One region of the Ruegeria sp. BC7 genome, then DNA from elsewhere that is predicted to be linked to it. Evidence: riboswitches for the same ligand, from Rfam matches in the RefSeq annotation. Region 1 holds a riboswitch; the other holds the start of a gene.
What was found. Region 1 has a riboswitch for cobalamin ahead of ACR0KS_RS15640 (thioredoxin domain-containing protein). Riboswitches for the same ligand answer to the same signal wherever they lie in the genome.
Positions count from the first base shown of each region.

Region 2: another riboswitch for cobalamin. It lies ahead of ACR0KS_RS06625 (CbtB domain-containing protein); the one in region 1 lies ahead of ACR0KS_RS15640 (thioredoxin domain-containing protein).

Region 1 is NZ_JBQFUL010000006.1:158,740-165,958, reverse strand. It holds gene ACR0KS_RS15655 (bifunctional 2',3'-cyclic-nucleotide 2'-phosphodiesterase/3'-nucleotidase) at 1-427, shown strand, start outside; RNA gene ffs (signal recognition particle sRNA small type) at 467-565, shown strand; gene ACR0KS_RS15645 (alpha/beta fold hydrolase) at 592-1,449, opposite strand; cobalamin riboswitch at 1,586-1,808, shown strand; gene ACR0KS_RS15640 (thioredoxin domain-containing protein) at 1,891-2,298, shown strand; gene ACR0KS_RS15635 (phosphatase domain-containing protein) at 2,301-2,798, opposite strand; gene ACR0KS_RS15630 (DNA polymerase III subunit gamma/tau) at 2,969-4,729, shown strand; gene ACR0KS_RS15625 (YbaB/EbfC family nucleoid-associated protein) at 4,965-5,309, shown strand; gene recR (recombination mediator RecR) at 5,374-5,967, shown strand; gene ACR0KS_RS15615 (hypothetical protein) at 6,380-6,868, shown strand; gene ACR0KS_RS15610 (ribonuclease T2) at 6,865-7,219, opposite strand, start outside.
Region 2 is NZ_JBQFUL010000002.1:327,402-334,620, reverse strand. It holds gene cbiE (precorrin-6y C5,15-methyltransferase (decarboxylating) subunit CbiE) at 1-990, shown strand, start outside; gene ACR0KS_RS06650 (cobalamin biosynthesis protein) at 987-1,355, shown strand; gene cobM (precorrin-4 C(11)-methyltransferase) at 1,352-2,146, shown strand; gene ACR0KS_RS06640 (cobyrinic acid a,c-diamide synthase CobB) at 2,139-3,455, shown strand; gene cobA (uroporphyrinogen-III C-methyltransferase) at 3,452-4,180, shown strand; gene cobF (precorrin-6A synthase (deacetylating)) at 4,173-4,916, shown strand; cobalamin riboswitch at 4,960-5,166, shown strand; gene ACR0KS_RS06625 (CbtB domain-containing protein) at 5,203-5,373, shown strand; gene ACR0KS_RS06620 (CbtA family protein) at 5,378-6,076, shown strand; gene ACR0KS_RS06615 (hypothetical protein) at 6,143-6,637, shown strand; gene ACR0KS_RS06610 (DUF1636 family protein) at 6,634-6,969, opposite strand; gene ACR0KS_RS06605 (DUF302 domain-containing protein) at 7,141-7,219, shown strand, end outside.

The DNA.
Region 1 (7,219 bases):
GATCGACCTCAGCCACCCTGCCCGTTTCGATATGGGCGGCGACATGACCAACCCATTGAACAGCCGGATTCGCGACCTGCGGTTCGACGGCCACCCCATTTGCAAGTCGCAGTCATTCGTGGTTGCCCTGAACAACTACAGGGCAAATGGCGGCGGGCATTTTCCGTTTGTTGATAGCGCACCGCAAGTTCCCCTGCCGGTCTTGCCAATTCAACGCGCCCTGCGGGATTACCTGTCTGGAGTGACCGAGCCTGATCCGCTGGACAACGCCAAACCTCCGTTCACGCTTGCGCCAGTGCCCGGCGCTTTTGCCATCCTGAGAACTGGGGCCAAAGCCCTGCAACACTTGGCCGAACTGGACGAATTCGACCCAAACCCAATCGGGCAGGACGACAGTGGGTTTACGCAAATTCGATTGACACTCTGACGGGTTGTCATTTGCGCGACAGATGCCTATATCCACCCCTGAGAGGTTGGCGCGGGCGAGCGCCTCGCCAACCTGGTCAGGTCCGGAAGGAAGCAGCCACAACGAGCCCCGCTTGGGTCGATGTCCAACCTCTCACTTCTCCAAACCGAAGATGTGTTGCCGCGTCAGGCGATCAGACGGGGCCAAATGGCAGCGCTTCGGCGTGCAAAGATTCCGATATGCCCAATCTGTTTCAGTCCAAAATCTTGCGCTGACAACAGATTCCGACGTGCACTTGGACCATAAAGGTTGGCCAGACGCCACACGGCCTTTGGCGGCGCCAGTTGGTCGTCTTCAAGCGCAAACAATTCCACGGGCTTTCCGTGCTTGGACCAGTCCGCAGCCGGTAGGCTTTTTCCGATTTCGGGCAGATAATTCTGGGGCGCAGTGCACCAATCGCGCCACTGCCAATACACGCCTGACGGCAGATCAGCACCAAACCCGGTGGCCTTGCCCGGCAAGTAGCCCAAAGATTTTACAACCAGAGGCACGTGGCCGTACCAGAACATCGAAGCCAAGGCGCGGTAGGGCCACGGGTGATCTGACAAAGTCGCCAGACCCGAACAGATACAGATCATACGGTCGATCTGTTCACAATCGGGCGAAACCGGGCCGAGCATGCCACCAAGGGAATGACCGATGCTCCACTGTTGCGCGTTAGGGAACCGTCTACGCATTTCGGCGCGCGCCGCAGGCATGTCATTCAAGGCCCAACCCGCCATTGTCGCCTGCGCGTCCTGCCTCCGCCCTGTCAGGGAATGGCCGAAATCGCTGTAGTCGTAGGTCAGACAGGCGATACCCTGTTCGGCCGCCAGCCAATGGGCGAAGTGCTGGTAATAATCTCGCGGAACACCCGTCGCGCCGTGCACGACAACGGCAATCTCTGGCTTTGTCATCGGCAAATACAATCGCGCCGACAATTTTGCCTGGCCAGAGGGAATCAAGAAATCCTCGGTCAGCACCGACTGCAAGTTATCCAACATGGGCCCTCTCGAAGCTACTGAACTGTTCGGTTCACTCTCCTATCGGGCCATATGCACCCACAGAGTCAAGAGCGCGCAAGAGTGACCATGCGTCCGTTTGAATTCTACTGCACGCTTGACTCGGAAGGATTTCACCCGCTAGCGATGACGTGATGGTTCTCGTTCCCGATCTCTGGGGGCGGGATGAAAAGGGAACACGGTGCGGTCCCAACCGGAGAAACCGGAACGGACCAAGGCCGCGACTGCCCCCGCAACTGTAAGCGGTGAGCAATGCCGAGACACCACTGGCCAAATGGCTGGGAAGGTCGGCAACGCGAAGACCCGCAAGTCAGGAGACCTGCCATCGAACCAAAACCGAAACTCGGGCGGGGTGTCCGGGCAGGTCTTCAGTTCGCTGAACCTTCCTGACCAATGCCCCGGCCAACGCGCGGAGGGCGCAGTATGATCTGGAAGACTAAAACTCACGAATTTTCGGCAACGGTTTGCCAGAAGACCGGCAGACCCTGCGCGGCGCTGGCTCAGATGGCGCGCGCATTGGCGGATGCGATGGCGACCGCGCAGCCTGCGACCAACCGTGAATTCGAGGTGGAGGGCAGCGGCGAGCTGGCTCATTGCGCCGACGGGTGCACGGCCCGTTTTCGCGCGGATCACGCTCAGATCAGGGTGTTTTGCGGCATCGGCTCTGACACGCCCGCCGCAATCTTAAATGAATTCGCCGACCTGATGTTCGGCCAAGACACAACCTTCATGCCGGCCGGAGTTGTTTCTGAATTGCCGTGCGCAATGCTCCAAGTGACGACATTTGCGGCGCAACCGGCGTCCGACGCGCAGCATCAGCTTGGGGCGTGACGTCAAGCGCCACGCGGAACCGGTGCCGTGGACCAAGCAAGCTGCGCGGCGGTTTCCACGGCGCATGGCCTTGCGGCCCGCAATCTGCGCAGAGCCTGCTCGGGGGGTTCGCCGCTTTCCACCATGAGGCGCAATACCGTCATTCCGGAACGCCCGCACCCGCCCCGACAGTGCACCAGAACCTTGCCGCCACCTGAAAGTATCCGCAGCGCCGCAGCGCTGACTTCCGACCATTCTGTTTGCGACCCTGACGACGGAGCACCAAAATCTTCGATCGGCAGGTGAACCCATTTGACCGAATTGCACTGCAAATCGCGTCCCAGCCCGCTCGCTCTGGCATCTGCCATTTCGATGTCCGTCGTCATTGAGATCACCAGGTCTGGCCGCCATTCAAGGAGCGTTCCCAGATCCCCAGCGTAGTCCCCATGCCGACCCGGTATCGGAGCCAAGGCCACCAAGCCGGAACCAATCGGTACGGGATAGATTTCAAACTTGTCCAAAATAACCACGCAGCCTGCATAGAAAGCCCGCGAACGGGGCAAACATACTTACCGAAAGCTGTACCTCCTGCGATCTGTCATGCCAAATCGAAATTCATCGCACCCTGCTGTGGACGTAGGCGGCGGGGGTCACTACGCTGCAAAGCTGATACGAATCCGACAGAGCAGACATGACCGAATCTCCAAGCCCCGCCTATCAGGTGCTCGCGCGTAAATACCGTCCTGAAACTTTTGCCGACCTCGTGGGCCAGGACGCGATGGTGCGCACGCTGAAAAACGCATTCGAGGCCGATCGGATCGCGCAGGCATTCATCATGACCGGCATTCGCGGCACCGGCAAAACCACGACGGCGCGGATCATTGCCAAGGGCATGAACTGCATCGGATCAGACGGCGAAGGCAAAGCCACGATCGAACCCTGCGGCCAGTGCGAACACTGCGTGGCCATCATGGAAGGCCGCCATGTCGACGTGATGGAGATGGACGCCGCAAGCCGCACCGGTGTGAACGACATTCGCGAGATCATCGAAAGTGTCCGCTATCGCGCCGCCAGTGCGCGCTACAAGATATACATCATCGACGAAGTTCACATGTTGTCGAACAGTGCGTTCAACGCTCTGCTCAAGACCCTTGAAGAACCGCCCGAGCACGTGAAGTTCATCTTCGCCACCACCGAGATTCGCAAGGTTCCGGTGACGGTCCTGTCCCGGTGCCAGCGCTTCGACCTGCGCCGGATCGAACCCGAGGACATGATCGGCCTGCTGAAAAAGATCGCAACTGCCGAGAACGCTCAGATCGCCGAAGACGCTCTGGCGCTGATCACCCGCGCGGCGGAAGGATCGGCCCGGGATGCGACCTCGTTGCTGGATCAGGCTATTTCGCACGGTGCCGGGGAAACCAGTGCCGATCAGGTGCGGGCCATGCTGGGGTTGGCCGATCGCGGGCGAGTGTTGGACCTGATGGACATGATCCTGCGCGGCGATACCGCCGGAGCTTTGACAGAGCTGGGCGGCCAATATGCCGAAGGCGCCGACCCGCTGGCCGTGCTGCGCGATCTGGCCGAGATCACGCATTGGGTCTCGGTGGTCAAGATAACGCCGGACGCTGCCGAAGACCCGACGGTCTCGCCTGACGAACGCGCGCGGGGCGTTCAGATGGCCGAAGCCCTTCCGATGCGCATCCTGACCCGAATGTGGCAAATGCTGTTGAAAGCGCTCGAAGAGGTTTCGGCCGCGCCAAATGCGATGATGTCGGCGGAAATGGCCATCATCCGGCTGGCCCATGTCGCCGACCTGCCCACCCCGGAAGATCTGATCAGACGTCTTCAGGACGCACCACCCCCTGCCCCGAACGGCGGACCCGGCGGCGGAATGCCTGCGCCGTCGCACGGCACCGTTCAGGCTCATGCGCCTGCAGCACAGTCTTACGCGGCGCCAGCAGGTGGAGGTGCGGGCGCACCCAGCGCAGCTTTGGCGCGGGACACTCAGACCGCCCTGGCCCGGTATCCGACCTTTGAACATGTGGTTGAACTGATTCGCACAAACCGAGACGTGAAACTCCTGGTCGAAGTTGAAAACGGCGTGCGTCTGGTTTCGTACCAGCCGGGACGGATTGAGTTTACTCCGGCCGACAATGCGCCGACAGATTTGGCGCAAAGGCTGGGATCGGCGTTGCAACGCTGGACCGGAAATCGCTGGGCGGTATCGGTCGTATCTGACGGTGACACGGCAACAATCGCCGAAGTCAGGGACGCCGCAGACCTCGCGCTGCGTGCGCAGGCCGAGCAGCATCCGCTGGTTCAGGCGGTGCTGGAACAATTCCCAAAAGCCCGGATCAAAAGGATCGAAACACCCGAGGAACGCGCCGCCAAGGTCGAAACAGAAGCCTTGCCCGAAGTCGAAGACGAATGGGACCCGTTCGAGGAGGATTGAACCCTTCGCGAATTCAATACCCGTGATACTCCCGCGCCCGCCACGGGCCATCGGCTGACGCCGACACCCCTGAGCGGACTTGGGCCCGGCAGCGCGGGCAAGGCCCGCGCTGCCGGGCCCAACGGGAGGAAAGGTCTTGCCAAAGACCTTGACGACGGGCGGGAGACCTACGGCCCTTGTGCCGCGCGGGTGCCGCCCGTATTTAGACTTCAAACTGACGTACAGGAGAAACACGATGCTCAAAGGACTCGGCGGTCTGGGCGACATGGCCAAGATGATGAAATCCGCACAGGATTTGCAGACCAAGATGACCGACATGCAGGAAGAACTGAACACCATCACGGTTGTTGGCGAATCCGGTGCCGGGCTGGTCAAGGCCACCGCCACTGCAAAAGGCGAACTGAAAGGTCTGGACATCGACCCATCGATCTTCAACGGTGACGACAAGGAAGTGGTCGAGGACCTGATCCTTGCCGCCATCAAGGACGCGCAGACCAAAGCGGCAGAGCGGTCGCAGGAAGAAATGGCAAAGCTCACCGAAAGCATGGGCCTGCCCGCAGACATCAAGCTGCCGTTCTGATAGACACTCCTGACGAAACACAGGCCGGGCGCCCTTGCCCGGCTCATTTGCAGGAGCGCGCGCAGTGAGCTCGAACAGCGACATCGACAACCTGATCGACCTGTTGGCCAAGCTGCCAGGGTTGGGTCCGCGCTCGGCCCGCCGCGCTGTGCTGCACCTGATCCGCAAGCGCGCCCTGCTGCTGACCCCCCTATCCGATGCCATGCAGCAAGTCGCCATCACCGCCCGCGAGTGTCTGAACTGCGGCAACGTGGGAACGACCGATATCTGCGATATCTGCAACAGCGAGGTCCGCGCGACTGGTGAGCTGTGCGTGGTCGAGGACGTCGCTGACCTTTGGGCGATGGAGCGTGCGGGCGTGTTCAAAGGCCGCTATCATGTTCTGGGCGGCACGCTATCGGCACTGGACGGCGTCGGCCCGGACGAACTGCTCATCCCCCGCCTCAAGGACCGGGTGGTGGCCGAAGGAGTTACCGAGGTCATTCTTGCCCTGAATGCCACCGTCGATGGCCAGACCACAGCGCACTATATCGCCGATCAGTTGGAGGGGCAGGTCCGCCTGACCTCGCTAGCGCAAGGCGTCCCGATTGGCGGCGAGCTGGACTATCTGGACGACGGGACGATCACGGCAGCGCTGAGGGCGCGGAAGGAAATTTAGTCTTTCTTAGTAAACCTATATTACGTTGCATACACGGAGTTTGGAGCGCTAATGAAAGCAATTTGCGGGGTAGTTGCTACACTATTTATTGCAGCTAAATGCATAACCGGGACGACAAATGCCGAAGACGGAGTCAAACGGAAACTAATTGTTGTCTCTGACTGGCGGAACAACAGAGTTTATACTGTTTTCTCGCGAGGGTCCCGGTGACAAAACACTTACCTGCTATGCTGATACTGTTGTTGGTATACTCGACGACAACTCCGATGGGTCGTTTCCGTACAGCTGCAAGTAAGGCAAATAGACACAAATGAGCCTTTCTGTTGAAAAAACCGCCCAAAACGAGTCTGTTCCTTGCCCAAACAGGATATCTAGGGCTTTCTTCCTAGGTAGAGCTATCAGGATGAAATCAATGACACGCCTTCTCGCCCTCACCCTCGCCGCCTTCACCGCAACCGCCGCTTGGTCGCAGGAACTCATCGACAAAGGCTTTGCCGAGGGTTGGAACATCATGATGGACCCCGCGCTTGGCAACGGGTGCCTGATCCAGACGGTGTACGAGGATCTGTCGGTCGTTCGTCTAGGCTATGATGCCTTGGGCGACCGCGGGTATTTTACGGTTTTCAACAAGGCGTGGGGGGATATTGAACAGGGCCAAAGCTATCCCATCCGGTTCGAGCTGGACGGCAATAGCTTTGACGCCACGGCCATAGGGTTCAAACAAAACCGCGTGCCGGGTGCGACGGTGTTTTTCACCGACCGGAACTTTGTGAATGCCATTGCTCAGAACCGCACAATGACCGTTTACAATCCGGCAGGAGAAACCGTCATGGCCATAGACCTGAAGGGCACGGCCAAGGCGCTGGAATACGCGCGCGACTGCCAGAACAAAAAGCTCTAGCGAATCGGATCGAACAGGGCGTCTGTCGCCGTGCAGTCCCGGATCACATCCCGGCCACAGGGCACCGGTTTAAGATCGCGAGACAGGCACAGACGAACCTCTTCGATGTAACCTTGCTTGCAGGTGATGGTGATCATGTCCGGCTGTAGCCCCGGATTGGCTTTCAGAAACGCCTCCTCAACCACCGAGGCCGGAAGTTTGACGGTCTCATCCAGCTTGCGAAAGACCTCGGGCCGCACGACTTGCTCGTAAGCACGGCGCGACAGGGCGAAATAATCCGGCGCAGATAGGCCCGAGCAGGTTCCGTGTTTCTTCCACTGATGCCACGCCAAACCGGACGTGCCTTGAATA
Region 2 (7,219 bases), on a different contig from region 1:
CGCAAGACCGTGGTTTTGGCTTCGGGCGATCCATTCTGGTTCGGCGCAGGCTCGGTGATTGCCCGCAATTTTGAGGCCAGTGAGTGGACCGCTCTGCCCGGGCAATCGACCTTTTCACTGGCCGCCGCGCGGTTGGGCTGGCCGCTGGAGGGAACCCAGACTTTCGGCTTGCACGCAGCGCCCCTGACGCGATTGCGGCCCCATCTGGCACCGGGCCTTCGTGCGATACTTCTGTTGCGCAACGGTGCAGCGGTCGCAGAGCTGGCGCAGTATCTGACCGAAACCGGCTTTGCCGACACCCGGCTTCACGTGATGGAGGCTTTGGGTGGCCCACGAGAACGATCGCGCAGCCTGACCCTGACCGAAGCCTTGCTGGGCGGGTTCGATCACCCCGTGTGCGTCGCACTGGATGTGGCGGGGCAAGGCAGCGCCTTTCCCAAAGCCTCTGGCAAGCCCGATGAGATATTTGAAACCGACGGCCAAATCACGAAACGCCCCATTCGGGCACTGACCCTGTCCGCGCTGGCCCCTCAGAGGGGCGAGCACCTGTGGGATATCGGAGGCGGCACCGGCTCGATCAGTATCGAGTGGCTGATGTGTGATCCGACGCTAAGCGCCACCACAATCGAACCGCGCAAGGACCGCGCCGACCGCATTCGGCGCAACGCGGACGCATTGGGGCAAGACCGGCTGGACGTGGTGCATGGCACTGCGCCTGACTCTCTGACCTCGCTGCCAAAACCCAACGCGGTTTTCATCGGCGGTGGCCTGAGCACCGCCCTTCTGGAGTGGATCAGTGAAACACTACCGGCGGGGACGCGATTGGTCGCAAACGCCGTGACGTTGGAAAGCGAAGCGGTGCTGGCTCAGTGGCACGAGAAACTGGGCGGTGAGCTGTTGCGGATTGAACTGGCGCAGGCATCGGCTTTGGGCCCCCGTCGCGGGTGGAAGTCATCCTATCCGGTCGTCCAGTGGAGCGTGACGCTATGATTGTTGCGGGCCTTGGTTTTTCGTCATCTGCGACGGTCGAAAGCCTGCGCGCAGCCTATGATGCAGCCGCCGCTGGTCACGACATTTCGGCCTTGGCGACGGCCAGCGACAAAAAAGGGCATCCGGCTCTGGCGGCCTTTGCGGACGCACTGGCCCTGCCCTTGCACTATGTAGCGGCCAGCGAACTGGCCGGACAACGCACCCTGACATGCTCGAACCGCAGCCGGGCCACGTATGGCACTGGCAGCGTATCCGAAGCATCCGCTCTTTCTGCTGCTGGGCCTCAGGCCCGGTTGCTTTCCCCCAGACACATATCGGACGACCGGCTGGCCACCTGCGCCTTAGCCATCGGAGGACAATCATGACCGTTCATTTCATTGGTGCCGGACCCGGTGCCGCCGACCTGCTGACCCTGCGCGGGCGCGATATCATCGCGTCGTGCCCCGTGTGCCTGTACGCGGGCTCGTTGGTGCCCGAGGAAATCCTTGGCCATTGCCCCGAAGGGGCGCGGATCATCAATACCGCGCCTATGGATCTGGACCAGATCATGGCCGAGATCGAGGCGGCGCACAAAGCGGGCCACGACGTCGCGCGCCTGCATTCCGGCGACCTGTCGGTCTGGTCCGCTATGGGCGAACAAATTCGCAGGCTGAAAAAGATGGGAATCCCCGTCAGCGTCACGCCGGGCGTGCCCTCGTTCGCTGCTGCTGCGGCGGCGCTGGGAACCGAGTTAACACTGCCCGGTCTTGCGCAATCCGTGGTTCTGACCCGGACGCCGGGCCGCGCGTCCTCGATGCCCGAAGGTGAGACGTTGGAAAACTTTGCCCGCACAGGCGCTACGCTGGCCATCCACCTGTCGATCGGCAATCTGGACAAAGTGCTCGCTGACCTAATCCCGGCCTATGGAGCAGACTGCCCCGTCGCCGTTGTCTATCGCGCAAGCTGGCCGGACGAGCGCATCATTCGCGCTACGCTAAACACGCTAAAGGATGCGCTGGACGAAAGCATCTCGCGCACGGCTCTGATCATGGTTGGTCCAGCTTTGGCAGGTGAAGGATTTGACGAAAGCTGCCTGTATTCCAAGGATTACGACCGCCGCTATCGTCCACAGAGCGCGGACAGCCCGTGGTCGAGCTGGAGCCACGGCGATGACTAACCCTCCGGGTCTGCTGATTTCCGCTCCGTCTTCGGGGACTGGAAAAACCACCGTAATGCTGGGGCTTCTAAGGGCGTTGGCCGAAGATGGGCTGACCGTGCAGCCGTTCAAAAGCGGACCGGATTATATCGACCCGGCCTTCCACAGGGCGGCGGCTGGGCGTGCCTCGTTCAATCTTGATAGCTGGGCGATGGGAGAGCCGCTTTTGACTGCGATCTCGGCACAAGCCGAGGGTGCGGATATCGTTGTGGCCGAAGGGTCGATGGGCCTGTTCGACGGTGTTGCCAAACCCGGTGAGCTTGGGCACGGCTCAAGCGCGGAAACCGCGCAACGGATGGGGTGGCCCGTCGTTTTGGTGCTGGATGTCGGGGGGCAGGCACAATCTGCAGCGGCAACGGCGCTGGGATTTCGGATGTACAATCCCGATCTTCCCTTTGCAGGCGTGATCCTAAACCGCTGCGCCAGTCCACGTCATGAACGTTTGACACGGCTGGGCATGGAACGCGCCGGGTTGCCTGTTCTGGGTGTCTTGCCGCGCCGGGGCGACTTAACGCTTCCTGAACGGCATCTGGGTCTGATTCAAGCTGTTGAGCACCCTGACCTTGAAAGCGCAATCGTTGGATATGCCGCGTTTCTTCGGGAACACGTGGATCTTGAGGCCATCAAACGTGCGGCTTCCTCAGGCCCCAAGGGGCCATCGTCATCCGCGCTGCCGCGGCCTCCGGCGCAGCGGATCGCGCTGGCTCGGGACGCGGCGTTTTCCTTTACCTATCCGCACTTGTTGGAAGGGTGGCGCGCAGCGGGGGCAGAAATTCTGCCCTTTTCACCGCTGGCGGATGAGCCGCCCGCACCTGACGCAGATCTGGTTTGGTTGCCGGGCGGCTATCCCGAGCTTCACGCAGGCACACTGGCCGCCGCCACAACGTTCTTGGCCGGCTTGCGCACCCACGCAGAAACCAAGCCCGTTCATGGTGAGTGCGGAGGTTACATGACCCTTGGACAAGCCCTTGTCGACAAGGAGGGCACCCAACATCAAATGGCAGGATTGCTGGGGTTGGTCACGTCCTATGAGAAGCGCAAGTTCAACCTTGGGTATCGCAGGGCTGAGCTTTTAGCCCCGATGCCCGGATTTGAAGCCAAGACACCGCTAAGGGGACACGAATTCCACTACTCTTCTATTCTCGAACAACCGGACGCACCATTGGCGCGCGTTTTCGACGCTGAAGGAGCTGAAGGGCCGCAGACCGGGTCGGTACGCGGCAATGTGACCGGCACGTTCTTTCACCTGATCGCGGAGGCCACGGCATGAGCGGGTTTGTCTCATTCATAGGTTCCGGCCCCGGCGATCCTGAGTTGCTGACGTTGAAGGCCGTGGGCCGGATGCAAAAGGCGGACGCCGTGCTGTTTGACGACCTCAGCAGCGGCCCGATCCTGTCCCACGCGCGGGACGATGCTGATCTGGTTGGCGTCGGCAAACGGGCGGGACGGCCCTCACCCAAGCAAGATCACGTCAGCCGACTATTGGTCGATTACGCCAATACCGGCGCGCATGTGGTGCGTTTGAAATCGGGCGATGGGGGCTTGTTCGGACGGCTCGAGGAAGAACTTGTCGCCCTGCGCGAAGCTGGCATCGAGTACGAGATCATTCCGGGCATTCCTTCGGCGGTCGCCGCCGCAGCCGCTGCTGGTATTCCCCTGACCCGTCGGATGACCGCCCGGCGCGTGCAATTTGTCACGGGCCACGACGTCAGCGGCAAACTGCCCGACGATCTGAATCTGCCCGCTTTGGCCGACCCGGACGCAACCACCGTGGTTTTCATGGGCAAACGGACTTTCCCCCTTCTGGTCAAAGCGCTGCACGCTCACGGTCTGCCGCTGGACACCCCGGCATTGATGGCCGAGTCCGTGTCGACCCCCGACCAGAAATTGCATCGCTCCTCGGTCGGTGAACTCTCCGAGAAGTTGGAGGCTGAGATCGGCACAGCCCCTGCCCTGATCCTTTACGGCCCATTGGCAGAGCTTGAAGATGTTTGATCTAACCCTTGTCGGCATCGGTACCGGCAATCCCGACCACGTCACCTTTCAAGGCGCAAAAGCCATTCGGTCGGCGGACCTGATCCTGATTCCCCGCAAGGGTGAAAACAAGGCCGATCTTGCAGGGCTGCGTGAGGAGATCATCCAAGCCGTGACTGAGACACCTCCTCAGATTGCCTATTTCGATATCCCCAAACGCCGCTCGGATGACGGATACCTCCGCGGTGTGGACGAATGGCACGATGCTATTGCCCTTCGCTGGCAAGAAGCCATATCTGCCCACCCAAAGGCGCAACATGTCGCCCTGCTGATCTGGGGCGATCCGTCGCTTTATGACAGCTCGCTGAGAATTGCGTCGCGCCTGAACCCCCAACCGGAAACTCGGGTGATTCCCGGCATTACTGCTTTGCAGGCGTTGACCGCCGCCCACGCGGTTCCGATCAACGAACTGGGCGCACCGTATGTCGTGACAACCGGGCGCCGAATCCGAGAGGAAGGATGGCCGAAAGACGCCTCGAAAGTCGCGGTCATGCTGGACGGGGAATGTTCTTTCCAGAGCCTTGAGACGAAGGACTATGACATTTGGTGGGGCGCTTACGTGGGAATGAAAGAGGAAATTCTGATCCAAGGCCCACTGGCCGAAGTCTCTGGGCAGATTTTGAAAACCCGAGCGCAAGCCCGCGCAGACCACGGGTGGATCATGGATGTCTATTTGCTGAAAAAGCGCGGTATCTGACGCAAAAGGTCGCAAATGACGATTGCGCCCCTGCCCTCATAAGGGCTAAATGGAGGCGTCTGGTCCTGCCGGAGAAATCCGGATGCTAAGAGGGAATTTGGTGCGACTGCCCGTGCAGTCAAGTCCAGAGCCGCCCCCGCGACTGTAAGCGGATAGCCCTTGTTCAACCAGCCACTCCTGATTTCAGGGGGAAGGCGAACAGGGGCATCGACCCGCAAGCCAGGAGACCTGCCAGGCGAAGAATTGAAACACCGGCCGTCGGGTGCGGCGGCAAAGGAGAAAAAAGATGGCAACACAAACAACAACGGCATCCGCATCGCGCGCTGGCTTCTTTCCGGTCATGTTCGCAGTGGTTCTGGGCCTGGGCGTTATCACGCTGACCGGGCATGTTCAGGCAGCCGCCCTGCACGACGCAGCGCACGACGTTCGTCACGCGACCGGCTTCCCCTGCCACTAAGACCATGTTTAGCCGTATTCTAACCAGCGCGTTGTTCGCTGGTGCTGCAGCGGGGCTGATTGCCGCCTTGCTGCAGTTGGTCTTTGTGCAACCTGTGCTGTTACACGCCGAGCTGTATGAATCGGGCGAATTGGTCCATTTCGGCGGAGAGGCCGTCAGCGCACACCCTGAGCTGCCGGGCATGTTCTCGGACCTGTTCCGCGACGCCCTGAGCGTGATTTTCGCCATGCTGACTTATACCGGCTACGCCTTGGTGATGGTGGCGCTGATGTCGGTAGCGGAAGGCAATGGGCACAAGATTGATGGTCGAACTGGCGTGCTTTGGGGTCTGGCCGGATTCGTTGCGTTCCACCTTGCGCCCGGCTTTACGCTGGCCCCCGAGGTGCCCGGAGTTGCTGCGGCCGACGTTTATGCGCGTCAGGTCTGGTGGTTTGCCACCGTTGCGGCTGCGGTAGTCGCCATGTGGCTGATCGCATTCGGCGGAAACCTGATCAGCTACGTGATCGCGGCTGCTCTGCTTCTTGCGCCTCATCTGATCGGAGCGCCGGAGCCGGATGTATTCACAGGACCTGTCCCGACCGAGATCGGCGCGCTGTTTGCCGCTCGTGCTTTTGGTATCGGACTGGTGGCTTGGGTTCTTGTCGGTGCCTTCGCCGGGTATTTCTGGCAGCATGAAGGTCAACGCGCCGAAGCAACGGCCTAATCGTCGAACAGACACGCGCGCCGGGTTTTACCCGGCGCGTTTTCTTTTTGTTTTCAAGGAACTGAAATGGCACGTTCACTTGCCCTTTTTGCAATCGGTCTTGTTTTTGGCGGGGGCGCTGGTTTCGTCGTTGCCGCCGCAAACGGGGTCACTTTCGACGGTCACGACCACGGAGATCCGTCACACCACTCAGGCACGGCCGCGGAATCGGTGGCCCATGATCACTCTGCCACCGTGAACCTACCCTCAGGCGAAAACGCGCCTGATGTCTCTGTCGCGCTAACGAAAGATCCAATGGCGGGGTGGAACCTGCACGTCATGCCCGAGAACTTTCGGTTCTCGCCAGAGAACGCCTCGACCGAGGACAAACCCGGAGAAGGCCACGCACATGTTTACGTCAACGGCGTAAAACTGGCGCGGCTATATGGCAACTGGATGCATATCAGCGACCTGCCGAAAGGTGAGGTCGAGGTGGCTGTCTCGTTGAACTCGAACAGCCACAGCGCACTGACCGTTGACGGCGCACCCGTCAGCGCCACGGTCAAGGTTCAGGTCGACTAAAGCGCGGGAATGCGCGCGCGCAAGCACATCCGAAGTCGCCCGCATGGACGGGCGTCTTCGATCCATCCGTTTGGGCTGCTCAGGTATGTCAGGCAAGTCGCGGCGATATCGTCCGCATCCGCCACCACATCGACCCCCGAAAACACGTAAGACGCCCGCCCCTGCCCTTGCAGCGCCAAGGCTGTGGGTTCAGCGCAACTGCTGAAACATGCTTGGTCGCCCAATGTCACCTGATCCTGCAGGCCAGCCGTTTTCAGCGCTTGCTGCACAGCCAGCAACTCAGCCGCGTGGTCGCGGGAACCGGAACAACTCTTGCAGATCAATAAGCGCATCTGATCCAAAGCAGACCTCGTTTCCTGTCATCCGCCTGTTTCTGAGCCTTTATGATCCGCCGCGCAATCCTGAAAGCGCACAAGATTGTGACTGCGCCGCGCAGTTGTTTCTGGCAAGTTTCGCTTGGGCACGTCTCAGGAGGTCGTCATATGAAAGCTCTCTGATTTGCGTTGGCAATTTTACCGCTGTCTGCTTGGGCCGAAGGGCCGCTGACGGGGTGGGCCACCTATCCGACAGAGAAAACCTTTG